Regions from separate parts of the Paenibacillus sp. FSL K6-1330 genome, predicted to be linked through region 1. Evidence: predicted binding sites of a transcription regulator. Region 1 holds the regulator's gene; each other region holds the start of a gene.

What was found. The regulator Rex, encoded in region 1, represses fermentation and respiration genes when NADH is low (regulators of the CRP and FNR family bind a similar motif). The targets are predictions, from matches to a motif close to TTGTGAAATATTTCACAA.
Region 2: a site for Rex is predicted at 1,475-1,492, ahead of NYE54_RS31995 (cytochrome ubiquinol oxidase subunit I). Genes of this name have one in related genera too.
Region 3: a site for Rex is predicted at 1,273-1,290, ahead of NYE54_RS31715 (formate/nitrite transporter family protein). Genes of this name have one in related genera too.
Region 4: a site for Rex is predicted at 1,410-1,427, ahead of NYE54_RS17720 (flavocytochrome c). Genes of this name have one in related genera too.

What each region holds. Positions count from the first base shown of each region.
Region 1 is NZ_CP150269.1:2,809,232-2,812,428, forward strand. It holds gene dinG (ATP-dependent DNA helicase DinG) at 1-1,266, shown strand, start outside; gene NYE54_RS12785 (redox-sensing transcriptional repressor Rex) at 1,339-2,004, shown strand; gene NYE54_RS12790 (amidohydrolase) at 1,979-3,197, shown strand, end outside.
Region 2 is NZ_CP150269.1:7,026,483-7,029,679, reverse strand. It holds gene ade (adenine deaminase) at 1-1,286, shown strand, start outside; gene NYE54_RS31995 (cytochrome ubiquinol oxidase subunit I) at 1,575-2,978, shown strand; gene cydB (cytochrome d ubiquinol oxidase subunit II) at 2,965-3,197, shown strand, end outside.
Region 3 is NZ_CP150269.1:6,959,410-6,962,606, reverse strand. It holds gene NYE54_RS31720 (MFS transporter) at 1-1,004, shown strand, start outside; gene NYE54_RS31715 (formate/nitrite transporter family protein) at 1,398-2,270, shown strand; gene NYE54_RS31710 (APC family permease) at 2,416-3,197, opposite strand, start outside.
Region 4 is NZ_CP150269.1:3,957,212-3,960,408, reverse strand. It holds gene NYE54_RS17725 (sensor histidine kinase) at 1-1,291, opposite strand, end outside; gene NYE54_RS17720 (flavocytochrome c) at 1,468-3,197, shown strand, end outside.

The sequences.
Region 1 (3,197 bases):
ACCGCAAAAGAGAATTGGGACCGGCTCAGCGATCAATTGTTCGGACTACTTCCGGAACGCGGAGACGCGACTCCGGGGGATGCCGGTCAATTCTCGCTTCGCTTATCGCCTCTGAAGAAGCCGAAGGATTGGGATTCGCTGGCCGAGTTGGAGCATCAAATTCATGTGACGCTGGGCGATGTCGTTCGCAAGGGTGACAAGCTGATCGCCGAGATGAAGGAAGATCTGGACGACTACAGCGCGGACAGTTTGTTAACAGACCTATCGGGTCTGTTTAAGGACCTGGCCGCACACCGCGAGGACCTGAGGTCCTTCATGGCTCTGAATGATGAAGGCACGGTATACTGGATGGAGGCTAACGGGAATTTCCGCGGCAAATCGCTGCAGCTTTATGCAGTGCCTGTCGATGTTAGCACCCACTTGAAGGAATTGTTTTTTGACAAGAAACAAAGCGTGATCCTGACATCGGCGACCTTGTCGGTGGATAAATCGTTTCAGTTCATGATCGAGAACTTGGGTCTTCAGGAAGCGGCAGATAGCGGCAACTTGAACACGGTTCTGCTGCCGTCCCCGTTTAATTACAGGGAGCAGGCCCTCCTTGTCGTGCCGCGCGATTTTCCGAGCGTGAAGGGCTCGGTCGGGGATGCACTCTTTGTGAATACACTTGTGCAATCATTGGCCGATACGGCAATCGCTACGCATGGCCGCATGCTTGTGCTGTTCACTTCGTACCGCATGCTGCGTCAGGTTCACGAGCCGTTGAAGGAGGCGCTGGCATCCAGCGATATTACGGTACTGGGACAAGGGATGGACGGAACCAGCCGTACCAAGTTAATCCGGAGATTCCAGGATAGCAGTGCTTCGGTCCTGCTGGGTACGAGCTCCTTCTGGGAAGGGGTAGACATACCCGGGGAGGCGCTCACTTGCCTTGCGATCGTCCGGCTGCCGTTCCAGCCGCCGAATCATCCCTTGGTCGAAGCCAAGAGCGAATTGCTGCAGCAGCAGAAGAAGAACCCGTTCATGAAACTTTCGGTTCCGCAAGCGGTCATTCGCTTCAAACAGGGATTTGGCCGACTGGTGCGGACCGCGCAAGATAAGGGGATTGTCATTGTCTACGATACCCGGGTCATTGAATCCTATTACGGGAAATATTTCTTATATTCTTTGCCGGGGCCGAAGATGGAGCATATGCCGACAGAGGGGATCGTTCCCCGAATTTCGGAATGGCTGCAGGAAGAGGCAGGCATAGAGAACCAAGCTGAATAAAAGTGAAACAATGAACGAAATGATCTGTCACAAAAAAATGTAGTTATTAACCTATTATTAGGGGGAGCATGAATGAAATCGGAAAAAATTTCGGAAGCCGTGGTCCGCAGATTACCTGTATACTTGCGCTATTTGAATGAGCTTCAGAAAAGGGAGGTCTCCACGGTTTCCTCCCAGGAACTGGGACAAAAACTGGACCTCAATCCTGCTCAAATTCGTAAGGACCTAGCGTATTTCGGTGATTTTGGACGGAAAGGGATCGGATATGACGTATCTTATCTGATCGAGAAAATTCGCCAGATTCTAAAGCTGGACCAGAAGATCAATGTCGCATTGATTGGGGCCGGTAATCTTGGACATGCATTATCGAATTACAATGCATTTCTGAAGGACAATATGAAGATTGTGGCGGTTTTCGATTCGTATTCTCCCAAAGTTGGTATGAAAATTAACAATTTGGTTGTACAGCCGATGGAGGAACTGGAGAAGACGGTTCATGAGTACGGCATTCGTATCGGGATAATCACCGTTCCGGATTTTGAAGCGCAGAATGTAGCCAATCAGCTTATCGCCGCAGGCATCGAGGCTATCCTGAATTTTGCGCCAACCATCCTGAAAGCCCCATCCCATATCCGGATTCATACGGCTGATTTTACTACAGATTTGCAGAGTTTGGCCTATTATTTGGATAACGGCAAGGAGGATGCAGCACATGACGATAACGAAGTGGATGGTTAAGAACGGAACGTTTGCGGTATTAGAGGAAGGAAGATCCGTGTTACGCGGATATATGGTTGTGGAGAATGACCGGATAACCTATCTGGGTGAAGAAGAGCCAACCGTCCAAGAGGGAACAGAAGTTATCGACGGAACTCATCTGTTTTTCCTACCGGGGTTAGTGAACACGCACGGACATGCGGCGATGTCCCTGCTCCGCGGTTATGGCGACGATCTGACACTGCAGGTATGGCTTCAGGAAAAAATGTGGCCTATGGAAGCCAAATTCACGGCCGACGATGTATACTGGGGAACCGCACTCTCCGTGCTGGAGATGATCAAAGGCGGAACCACGACATTTGTGGATATGTATGATCATATGGATCAGGTTGCCAAGGTTGTGCAGGACTCAGGAATGCGCGGCGTCCTGATGCGCGGCGTCATCGGATTGTGTCCGCCTGAGGTGCAGCAGCAGAAGCTGGATGAGGCGGTGGCATTCGCAAAAGACTGGCATGGCAAGGCTGACGGGAGAATTACGACGATGATTTCCCCGCATGCACCTTATACGTGCCCCCCGGATTTCATCGAAAAATTCGTTCAGGCATCGCATGATTTGAATCTGCCTTTGCATACGCATATGTCCGAAACGGAAACGGAAGTAGCTCAGAATGTAAAAGACTACGGACTTCGCCCTGTTGCCCATTTGGAGAAGCTTGGCATGTTCTCCCGTCCAACGCTGCTTGCGCATGCCGTCCATCTGACCGATGAAGAAATCGAAATCCTGGCCAAGCATCAAGTTATGGTGTCGCATAATCCAGGCAGCAATTTGAAGCTTGCCAGCGGCATCGCTCGCGTGCCTGCACTGCTGAAAGCCGGCGTAACGGTGTCGCTGGGTACCGATGGACCTGCGAGTAACAATAACCTGGATATGTTTGAAGAGATGCGACTGGCTGCACTGATCCATAAAGGGGTAAGCGGGGACCCAACAGCCATTCCAGCATCCGAAGCGCTTCGGATGGGAACAGAGTATGGAGCCCGATCGGCGTTCATTGAGGATATCGGCACACTTGCGGTAGGAATGAAAGCAGATATGATCGCACTGAACACGGATCAAGCGCACTTCCTTCCACGGACCGATTATATTTCACACGCTATCTACTCAGCCAGTGCGAAGGATGTAGAGCATGTATGGGTTGACGGCAAGCAGGTAGTGA
Region 2 (3,197 bases), 3.2 Mb from region 1:
TGACATGGCCCGGTGTTGCCGGGCTTGGCGAAGTGATGAATTTCCCGGGCGTCGTGTATGGCGATCCGACCATGAGCGGGGAGATCGAAGCCACGCTGCGTGCGGGCAAGACGGTGACAGGACATTTTCCGGCAGAGGATGTCCGGATGCTGCAGGCATATATGGCAACCGGCGTAAGCTCCGACCATGAAACGGTAACCAGAGAGCAGGCCTTGGAGAAGGTTCGCCTCGGTATGCACCTGATGATCCGTGAGGGTTCAGCTTGGCAGGATGTGAAGGAAGTTGTTAAGGTTATAACGGTAGATAAGGTGCGTACAGACAATATCTCTCTGGTTACGGATGATGTGTATCCGCAGACGCTGCTGAGACTCGGACACATGAACCACGTGGTCCGCCGCGCTATGGAAGAGGGCGTGGACCCGGTTACGGCGATCCAGCTGGGAACGATCAACGTGGCTCGTTATTTCGGCATGGACATGGAGCTTGGCAGCATTTCGCCAGGCAAAACGGCAGATATTTTGCTGATTGATGATCTGAAAAGCATGGTACCTTCCGTTGTGATCACGGATGGCGAAGTGGTTGCAGAGAACGGCCGGCTCGTGAAGGCGTTCCCGGTATATCAATATCCGGAAAAAGCGTTTAACTCGGTTCGGCTGCAGCGTTCGCTTACCGCGGATGACTTCCTGCTGCGCAGCAAATTCGATGCCGCACGTACGGAAGTGAACGTGGTCCGCGTCATCGAGAACAGCGCCCGTACCGCCAAGATGACGGCGGTGCTCTCCGTTGAGCAAGGGGTGATCCAGCCAGACCTGGATCAGGACGTGGTTCAGTTGGCATGCATTGAGCGCCACGGCACGACGGGACAAATCTCGCTCGGTTTTGCCAGCGGCTTCGGACTCAAGTCCGGCGCGGTTGCGTCTACCGTTGCGCACGACAGTCACAATCTGCTTGTGATGGGTACGAATGCCGAGGATATGGCACTCGCGGCAAATGAGCTGGCGGCGTGCGGAGGCGGCATGATCGTAGTACGGGACGGCAAGGTGCTGGCGAAGGTGGCGATGCCGATTGCCGGTTTGCTGGCGGACCGTCCGGTTGAGATCGTAGCGGAAGAAGTCGCTGCCTTGGAGGAAGCTTGGAAGGAGCTCGGATGCTATATCCATGCGCCGTTCATGACCTTCTCGCTGATTGCGCTGCCGGTGATTCCGGAAATCCGCATTACCAACCGCGGGATCGCAGACGTAACGGAATTCAAGCTCATCGAGACCGAGATTGGCGCGGTTCAATAAGATTGCAGATACACCGAAGCAGGTTGGCCTGAGGGCGAACCTGCTTTTTTGGTGCGTAAATACCGGGCTTGGCCTGTGAGTGGATGCCGCAAGCCATGTTCCAATTGATAATCCTCACATATTCCACCGCCTACTTAGTGATTTTCGTCACAAATTTATAACTTTTTGCCCCCGTTTCAGCCCTGATATTGTGATGTTTATCACAATCCTTTAGGGCGTGGTCTGCGACAATACAAAAAGAATCAAATTTGAAGTGATCACGTGAGCTAAAGAAAGGGGTATCTTAATATGGATCCGGTTATGCTGGCGCGAATTCAATTCGCATCGACAACCATTTTTCACTTTATTTTCGTACCGTTGTCCATCGGATTGGCGTTTCTGATTGCCATCATGGAGACGATGTATGTTGTCAAAGGCCAGGAAGTCTACAAGAAAATGGCCAAGTTCTGGGGAAAGCTGTTCCTGATTAACTTTGCGGTCGGGGTTGTGACAGGGATTCTGCAGGAATTCCAGTTCGGCATGAACTGGTCGGATTACTCGCGGTTTGTCGGGGACGTGTTTGGTGCACCACTTGCCATCGAAGCGCTGCTGGCGTTTTTCCTCGAGTCGACGTTTATCGGACTATGGATATTCGGTTGGGATCGGTTATCGAAGAAGGTCCATCTGCTCAGTATCTGGCTGGTGTCCTTCGGCACCCTGATGTCCGCCTTCTGGATTCTGGCAGCGAATTCGTTCATGCAGCGTCCCGTTGGGTTCGAGATGAACAACGGGCGAGCGGAGATGAATGATTTCTTCGCACTGATTACGAACGGTCAGCTGTTGGTAGAGTTCCCGCATACAATCTTCGGGGCACTGGCAACCGGGGCGTTCCTCGTAGCGGGTGTGAGTGCCTACAAGCTAATGAAAAAGCAAGATTTGGATTTCTTTAAGAAATCATTTCATATCGCCATCGTGATTGGCCTCATCACCTCCATTCTGGTTGCGGTGTTCGGTCACCAGCAAGCACAGTATCTGGTGGATACGCAGCCGATGAAGATGGCTGCTGCGGAGAGCCTATGGGAAACGAGTGACGATCCTGCGCCTTGGACGGTCATTGCAGCCATCGATCCGGATAAGCAGGAGAACACGATGGAGTTTAAAATCCCGTATTTGCTCAGCTTTTTGTCCTATAGCAAGTTTTCCGGTGAAGTCATCGGGATGAAGGAGCTGCAGGCGCAATACGAACAGCAGTATGGACCTGGAGATTATATCCCTCCTGTACGCACCACGTTCTGGAGCTTCCGGATTATGGTGGCCGCAGGCAGCATCATGATTCTGCTGGGGTTGTACGGAGCATGGCTCATGCTGCGCAAAAAGGTCGAGAAGGCCGGTAAATGGTTCCTCAGACTGATGCTGTTCGGTATTTCACTTCCGTTCATTGCCAACACGTCGGGGTGGATTATGACGGAGATCGGGCGGCAGCCGTGGACGGTATTCGGACTGATCACCACGGAGAACAGTGTTTCACCGAACGTCAGCGCAGGCTCGATTCTGTTCTCGCTGATCATGTTTACCGCCATTTATGCGGTGCTGGCAGCCGTCATGGCGTATCTATTTATTAAAGTCATTAAGAAAGGACCGTATGCGGCGGAGGAAGATGACCACCACGCAAGCGATCCGTTTAATAAGGAGGGCTACAATGCTGTCTCTTAACGAACTGTGGTTTGTGCTCGTTGCCGTATTGTTTATCGGGTTCTTCTTCTTGGAGGGCTTCGACTTCGGGGTCGGGATGTCCACGCAGCTGCTGGCCAAAAATGATACCCAGCGCCGGGTGCTGATCAACTCGATCGGCCCGTTCTGGGATGCTAACGAGGTCTGGTTGCTGACGGCGGGCGGCGCGATGTTCGCCGCCTTCCCGAACTGGTATGCTAC
Region 3 (3,197 bases), 3.3 Mb from region 1:
TTCTAAGCTTTTTATCCATATTGCTTATCCTCTTCGTTGTGTATGCGGGATATTGGCAGGCCGTGTTTGCGGTGACCCTGGTCTCAGCCGTTGTATCCCAATTCTCGCAGCCTTCGTCCATGAAGATCATCAAGCGCTGCTTGCCGGATGAGCATGTGCCCGCGGCAACGGCTTTGTCCCAGACCTCGATGTCGCTGTTCATCATTTTGGGACCGATGGTCGGCACGACGATCTATCAAGCATTTGGATTGCAGGCCTCTTTAATCAGCTTGTTGGTTCTGTTCGGCGCTTCGGCGATCGTGCTGGTGTTTCTCCCTTCCAGTGTGGATGAGCCCTCTAACCATTCGGAATCGACCGGTTCATTTATGAAGGACTTGAAGGCAGGTTTCACTTACATCGGCTCCAGTCGGCTGCTGAAGGTGCTGCTGGTGGTTTACGTTTTATTGGCGCTCGGCAGCGGACTTGTTCAGCCGCTCGATATCTTTGTCATCACGGAGCGTCTACAGTTGGCAATGTCCAGCGTTCAGTGGTTCACCGCGCTAGAGGGTCTTGGCATGTTGATTGGCGGTGTGATCGCAGCGGTGATTGCGGGCAAAGTGAAAGGTTCCTACTTGCTGTTCGCCGGGCTTGCCTTCCTTGGCCTTTCGACCTTTGTCGAGGTGCTGTCCCAGTGGCCGATCCTGACCGGCACGATGCGCTTCATAACCGGGGTGCTGATGGCGATGGCGCAGACGGTATTGATGGCCGTGATGATGCAGCAGGTGGAAGAGAAATTCATCGGTCGGCTGAACGGCGTGATGACACCGATTTTTACCGGCATGCTGCTCATCGGCTCCGGGTTTACGGGGTGGTATATGTCGGCAACCTCCATTGTGGTCGTGTATTTCACGGCAGGTGCGCTCTTCCTGCTGTCATCCTTCATTAGCATGAAGCTTCCGATCTCGAACGTTCCGGTTCAGGAAAAGGAAACGCCTGTTAGGGTAGAGACTGCCGCCGAGGCATAGGCTGGTGGTATAAAGGCATAGGCTTGCCGGGTTAGAACATGATGGTGCGGTAAAAAGGCATAGGCTGCTGGATTCGAACATGATGGTGGTTAAAGGCATAGGCTTGCTGGGTTAGAACATGGTTGTAAAAGCACCAACCAAGCGGTGTCGGAGTCAACTCCGACACCGCTATTTTACATGTACCGCTCGCTCGGATTCGAGCGAATGAGTCAGGGCAAATCAAGAGCAGCCAGGACAGAGGCTGTCTTGTCCCCTCTGCCGCACACGATCGTGATATAATTCACGTTCTTGCTATGGAGGCTGCGGTACAATATGAGTAACTGTAAACAGAAACATCAGACGCTGCATTCGAGAGATTTCAGGACGGAATGCGGGAGAAATGGGGGAGCGGCCATGGCCTATTACAAACCTGATCGCATTGCGGAGATCACCTTGGAGAACGGGGTGAAAAAAGCACATAACTCCGCTATGAACGTGATGATATTAGGATTTTTGGCGGGTGCTTTTATTGCGCTCGGCTTTTTGCTGGATATTCGCGTAATTGCCGGAGCATCGGAGGCTTGGGGAGGCATTGCCGGTTTTATAGGCGCGGCGATATTCCCTGTCGGACTGATTCTTGTATTGCTAGCGGGCGGAGAGCTTCTGACAGGCAACATGATGGCCGTGTCCCTGGCCAGATTCAAGAAGCGAATTTCCACGAAAGAAATGGTACGAAATTTAGCTCTTGTCACGGTAAGCAATATGGCAGGGGCGTTATTCGTCGCTTATTTCTTTGGTCATGTGACGGGTCTGACAGGCAGCGGCGTTTATCTGGAGAAGCTGGTGGACATGGCAGGTCATAAGATCGACGACAGCTTCCTGCAGGCCTTCTTGTCGGGCATCGGGTGCAACTGGCTCGTGGCGCTCGCTGTGTGGCTGTCCTACGGATCGGATCAGATGAGTGGCAAAATTCTCGGGATCTGGTTTCCGACGATGGCGTTTGTAGCCATTGGCTTTCAGCACGTGGTGGCCAATATGTTCCTCATTCCGGCAGCGATATTTGAAGGATATTACAGCTGGGGCGAGTATCTGGTGAACTTCATTCCGGTATGGCTTGGCAATTTCGTCGGAGGCGCGCTGTTTGTGGGAGCTGCCTACGGGACCGTATATTTGAAGAAGGATGATAAGGTTGAGGTCATGCTTCGCGGCGAACAAGACGCCGCACTGCCGTCTGCGCCAACTACCGGCACTGCTCAACAGGTTCATTCTGCGCAGAATGTTTCTTAATATCCCGAAGCCTGGTAAGCGTCTAGGCGGAGGAAAAAAAGCTGCAATTGACCGCTCCCTTAAGAATAGGGATCGGATGATCGCAGCTTTTTTAGTGTTGTTGGCGGAGTGGATTCCTTGTATAAGTCGCAGCGGAACAAGCCCGCTATTTTTTTAAATGGTAAGGTACTGTGGTGATAATCACATCTCTCCGATACAGTAAATGTGCGCGAATGAGCAAGCTGGACTGATTGTGCAGGAAGTTATGCCAGCCCTTCTTGGGGATGAACTGCGGTATGACAACGGTAACCTGGTAGTGGGATTCGCTTGCCTTCCGCTGCACGGTATCGATGAATTTGGTCAGCGGCTGAATGATGCTCCGATAAGGCGAGTGCAGCGTCACCAGCCGGATGTCCGGCTGCCACTTCTTCCATTTTTCCTGGAAGGCCGCCTCGTCCTCCCGCTCGAACGGCACGTACACCGCGATAATTTGTCCTGCTCCCAGTGATTTGGCATAATTCAGCGAGTTCTCCACCACATGCGTGATTCCCGCCACAGGCAGAATAATAACATTTCCCTCAATCGGCTTAACCGGCTCACAGGTCGTAATTCGCAGCTGGTCTGCTACGGCCTCATAATGTTTGTGGATTCGTGTGAAGATCCAAATGATCAGCGGCAGGAAAATCAAGACGGTCCACACTTGGGCGAATTTCGTGAAAAAGAAGATCATCGTCACGATAAAGCTAATGCATGCGCCGGTGGTATTAATGATCAGCTTGACGATCCATCCTTCGGGCTTTTCGCGAATCCACTTCACCATCATCCCTGTTTGGGAGAGGGTAAAAGGGATAAACACGCCGACGGCATACAGAGGAATCAGATGCTCGGTTTTGCCTTCGAAAGCCAGCAGCAACAGAATGGAGAAGAACCCAAGTATGATAATCCCGT
Region 4 (3,197 bases), 1.1 Mb from region 1:
CGTGATAAATCGCATTTTCAACGAGTGGTTGAAGGATGAACCGAATGATCTGATGTTGTTCCAAATGCTTGTCATAGCTCAATTCGTAATCCAGAATATCATCATACCGAACACATTGGATATTTAAGTAGCTCTCGACATGTTGAAATTCTTGTTCCAGCGTTACAAATTGACTGCCGCTGCTGAGTCCAAGCCGGAAATACGTGCTTAAGGATTCTACAATGTCCACCACATCATTTGCGTCATGGCTTGCAGCCATCCATTGAATCGTATCCAGTGTATTATACAGAAAATGGGGCTTAATCTGTTCGTGAATCATCTGCAGCTCCATTTCCTTCTTTTCTTGCTGGGATTGATATAGCTTAATGAGCATTTGATTGAAACTACGCGCTAACTCTCCAATCTCATCGCGCCTTTTATCGTTAGAACGCACGCTCCAGTCACCGTCTTCCACTTGTCTCATCAATTGACGCAGCGCCTGTATCGGCTTAGCTATGGAGGAGCCCAATAATAGGACGAGTATCAAAAAGAAGATACCTACTACAGTTCCTACCATAAGAGCCGACCGCTGGGTCTTCGTCATACCTTGGGTAAGCTGGGATTTCGGCACTTGGAATATGAGCTTCCAGCCCGGAACACCGGTAATCGAAGCCGTAAAGATAGCCATGTTAGCTCTGGAATCATCCAGTTCTGGAAATTCTGAATTAACGATAAGCGATCCTCTACCGTCATACACCAAAATGTCTTGGGCGATATCTTTCATTTTACCGATAGGAACGGCGGCTGCGATGTAAGCTGCATCCTCATGAACTAGCGGTTCAACACGGTACAGAATAACAACAATCTCTGCTTTGTTGGCTCTTGAAACAATAACGTTACTTACAACGCAGGGAGCATTCGACGAAATCAGTTCTTTATAATAGTCTCGATTTAATATAGAGAAAGAGTTGCTATCCGGCGTCCAAGAGTTTCCTTGGAGATCAACAATCCGAATGGACTCGTAGTCATGACCTCGACGTTGTTCGAGCTTGCGACTTTCGCGTAACAGCTCTTCTCGAGTCAAGTGATGATCAGAAGCAAGGGTGGCGAGCATTTCGACTTCTCCAATCCGCTGCTGAAACCAATAGGATATTTGTTCGCTCCGGGCATTGACGATTTGCTGTGTCAGTGATTCATTGAGTGGGACGACCGTTCGTTCCATCTCTATGTGTATGGCGACTAACAACGCAAGGAATAGTAAGAGAAAGCATCCTCCGGCATATAATGTAATTTTTCGTTGTATTGAGTGCATGTCTTTATTACATCATGTTGCATTCCCTTTATAAATGAGAAGTATCACTTATCCAAAATGTATAAATAAAGTCCAAAATGTGCAAATACATTTGGAGATGCATAGCCTATAATACATATTGCACATTTTTTCACAATGTTTAAAATTCAAGTACAAACGTTATCAGGGGAGGAACTATGAGAAAACACGCAGCTAGAGTATTGTCCATTATTATGGTGCTGGCACTTGTATTTACGATGGCAGCTTGCGGCTCGAAAGAAAACGCAAAGGATGCATCGAATGGTACAACGACGGCCATTGGGGTAGGTAGTGGTAAGCATGGTGACATTAAAGTTGAGGTAACCTTTACGGATTATAAAATCACGGATGTGAAGGTTCTGGAGCAGAAGGAAAATGAAGTACTATCGGAGCCTGTATATACTCAATTAAAGGAAAATGTCATGCAGGCAAATAGTGCAGAGGTAGATGTTATTAGTGGATCTAGTGTGACGAGCAAGGGGTATTTGGATGCAATTCAGGATGCGATTGTTAAATCGGGAATTGCGCTGGTGGCAGGTAGTGGAACAACTGATGCGAAACAGACCGAAGAGTCGGAACAAACGTACGATGTCGTCGTGATCGGCGCGGGCGGTGCTGGCTTTAGTGCAGCGCTCGAAGCAGCAGATGCCGGAGTAAGCGTAGTTATTCTGGAGAAGATGCCGACCGTTGGCGGTAACACATTGATCTCCGGTGGGGAGATGAATGCGCCTGACAACTGGGTTCAGCATGCACTTGGCATTACCGATGATAGCCCAGAGTTATTTTATCAGGATACGATGAAGGGTGGCGACAATCTAGGCCAGCCGGAAATCGTGAAGATTTTGTCCGAGCAAGCACTGGGTTCAGCCGAATGGTTACGTGACGAGGTAAAAGTAGAGTTTTTATCCGATCACCTCTTCCAGTTCGGGGGACATTCCCGTAAGCGTGCACTTATTCCTGTCGGCCATACAGGGGCGGAATTGATTACGAAGCTCAAGACCAAGGCCGAAGAGCTTGGAGTTAAGATCAAGACAAACATGAAAGCTGAGAACCTACTAACGGATGAGAGTGGTAAAATAGTTGGCGTTGATGCGAGCACAAATGGTCAAAAGGTGACCTTCCATGCGAACAAAGGCGTTATCATAGCGTCCGGTGGATTTGGTTCTAATATTGAGATGCGTAAGCAATATAATCCTGAGTTGGATGAGAGCTATATGTCTACGGATACGCCAGGGACGACAGGTGACGGGATTGTTATGGCTCAAGCAGTTAATGCAGATATTACGAATATGGAGAATATTCAGACCTATCCGATCTGTGACCCTGCTACAGGTGTAATCTCACTTGTGGCCGATTCCCGGTTTGATGGCGCGATACTGATTAACCAAGGGGGAACACGATTTGTAGAGGAATTGGAACGACGCGATGTCATTTCTAAGGCAATTCTAGCACAAGAAGGGCGTTACGCTTACCAATTCTGGAATCAGGAAATCGCCGATATCGGCAAGACGATCGAAGTGCACCAAGATGAGTATGATCAATTAGTTAGAGAGGGAATGCTCTATAAGGCTGACACGATTGAAGATGCGGCTAATTTCTTCAAGGTAAATGTAGAAACATTGAAAGAGACTATAAGTAAAGTCAACGAGTATGCGAAGACAGGCAAGGATCTGGATTACAACCATCGTGGTGGTTTGGTATCGCTGGAAAAAGGCCCGTATTATATTCAAAAAGCAGTTCCGTCGGTCCATCATACAATGGGTGGACTGGTCATTGATACGAAAGCACGTGTTCTGTCGACAGAAGGTAAGGTTATTCCGGGACTGTACGCTGCTGGAGAAGTGACAGGCGTTGTTCATGGTGCGAACCGTCTGGGCGGAAATGCCAT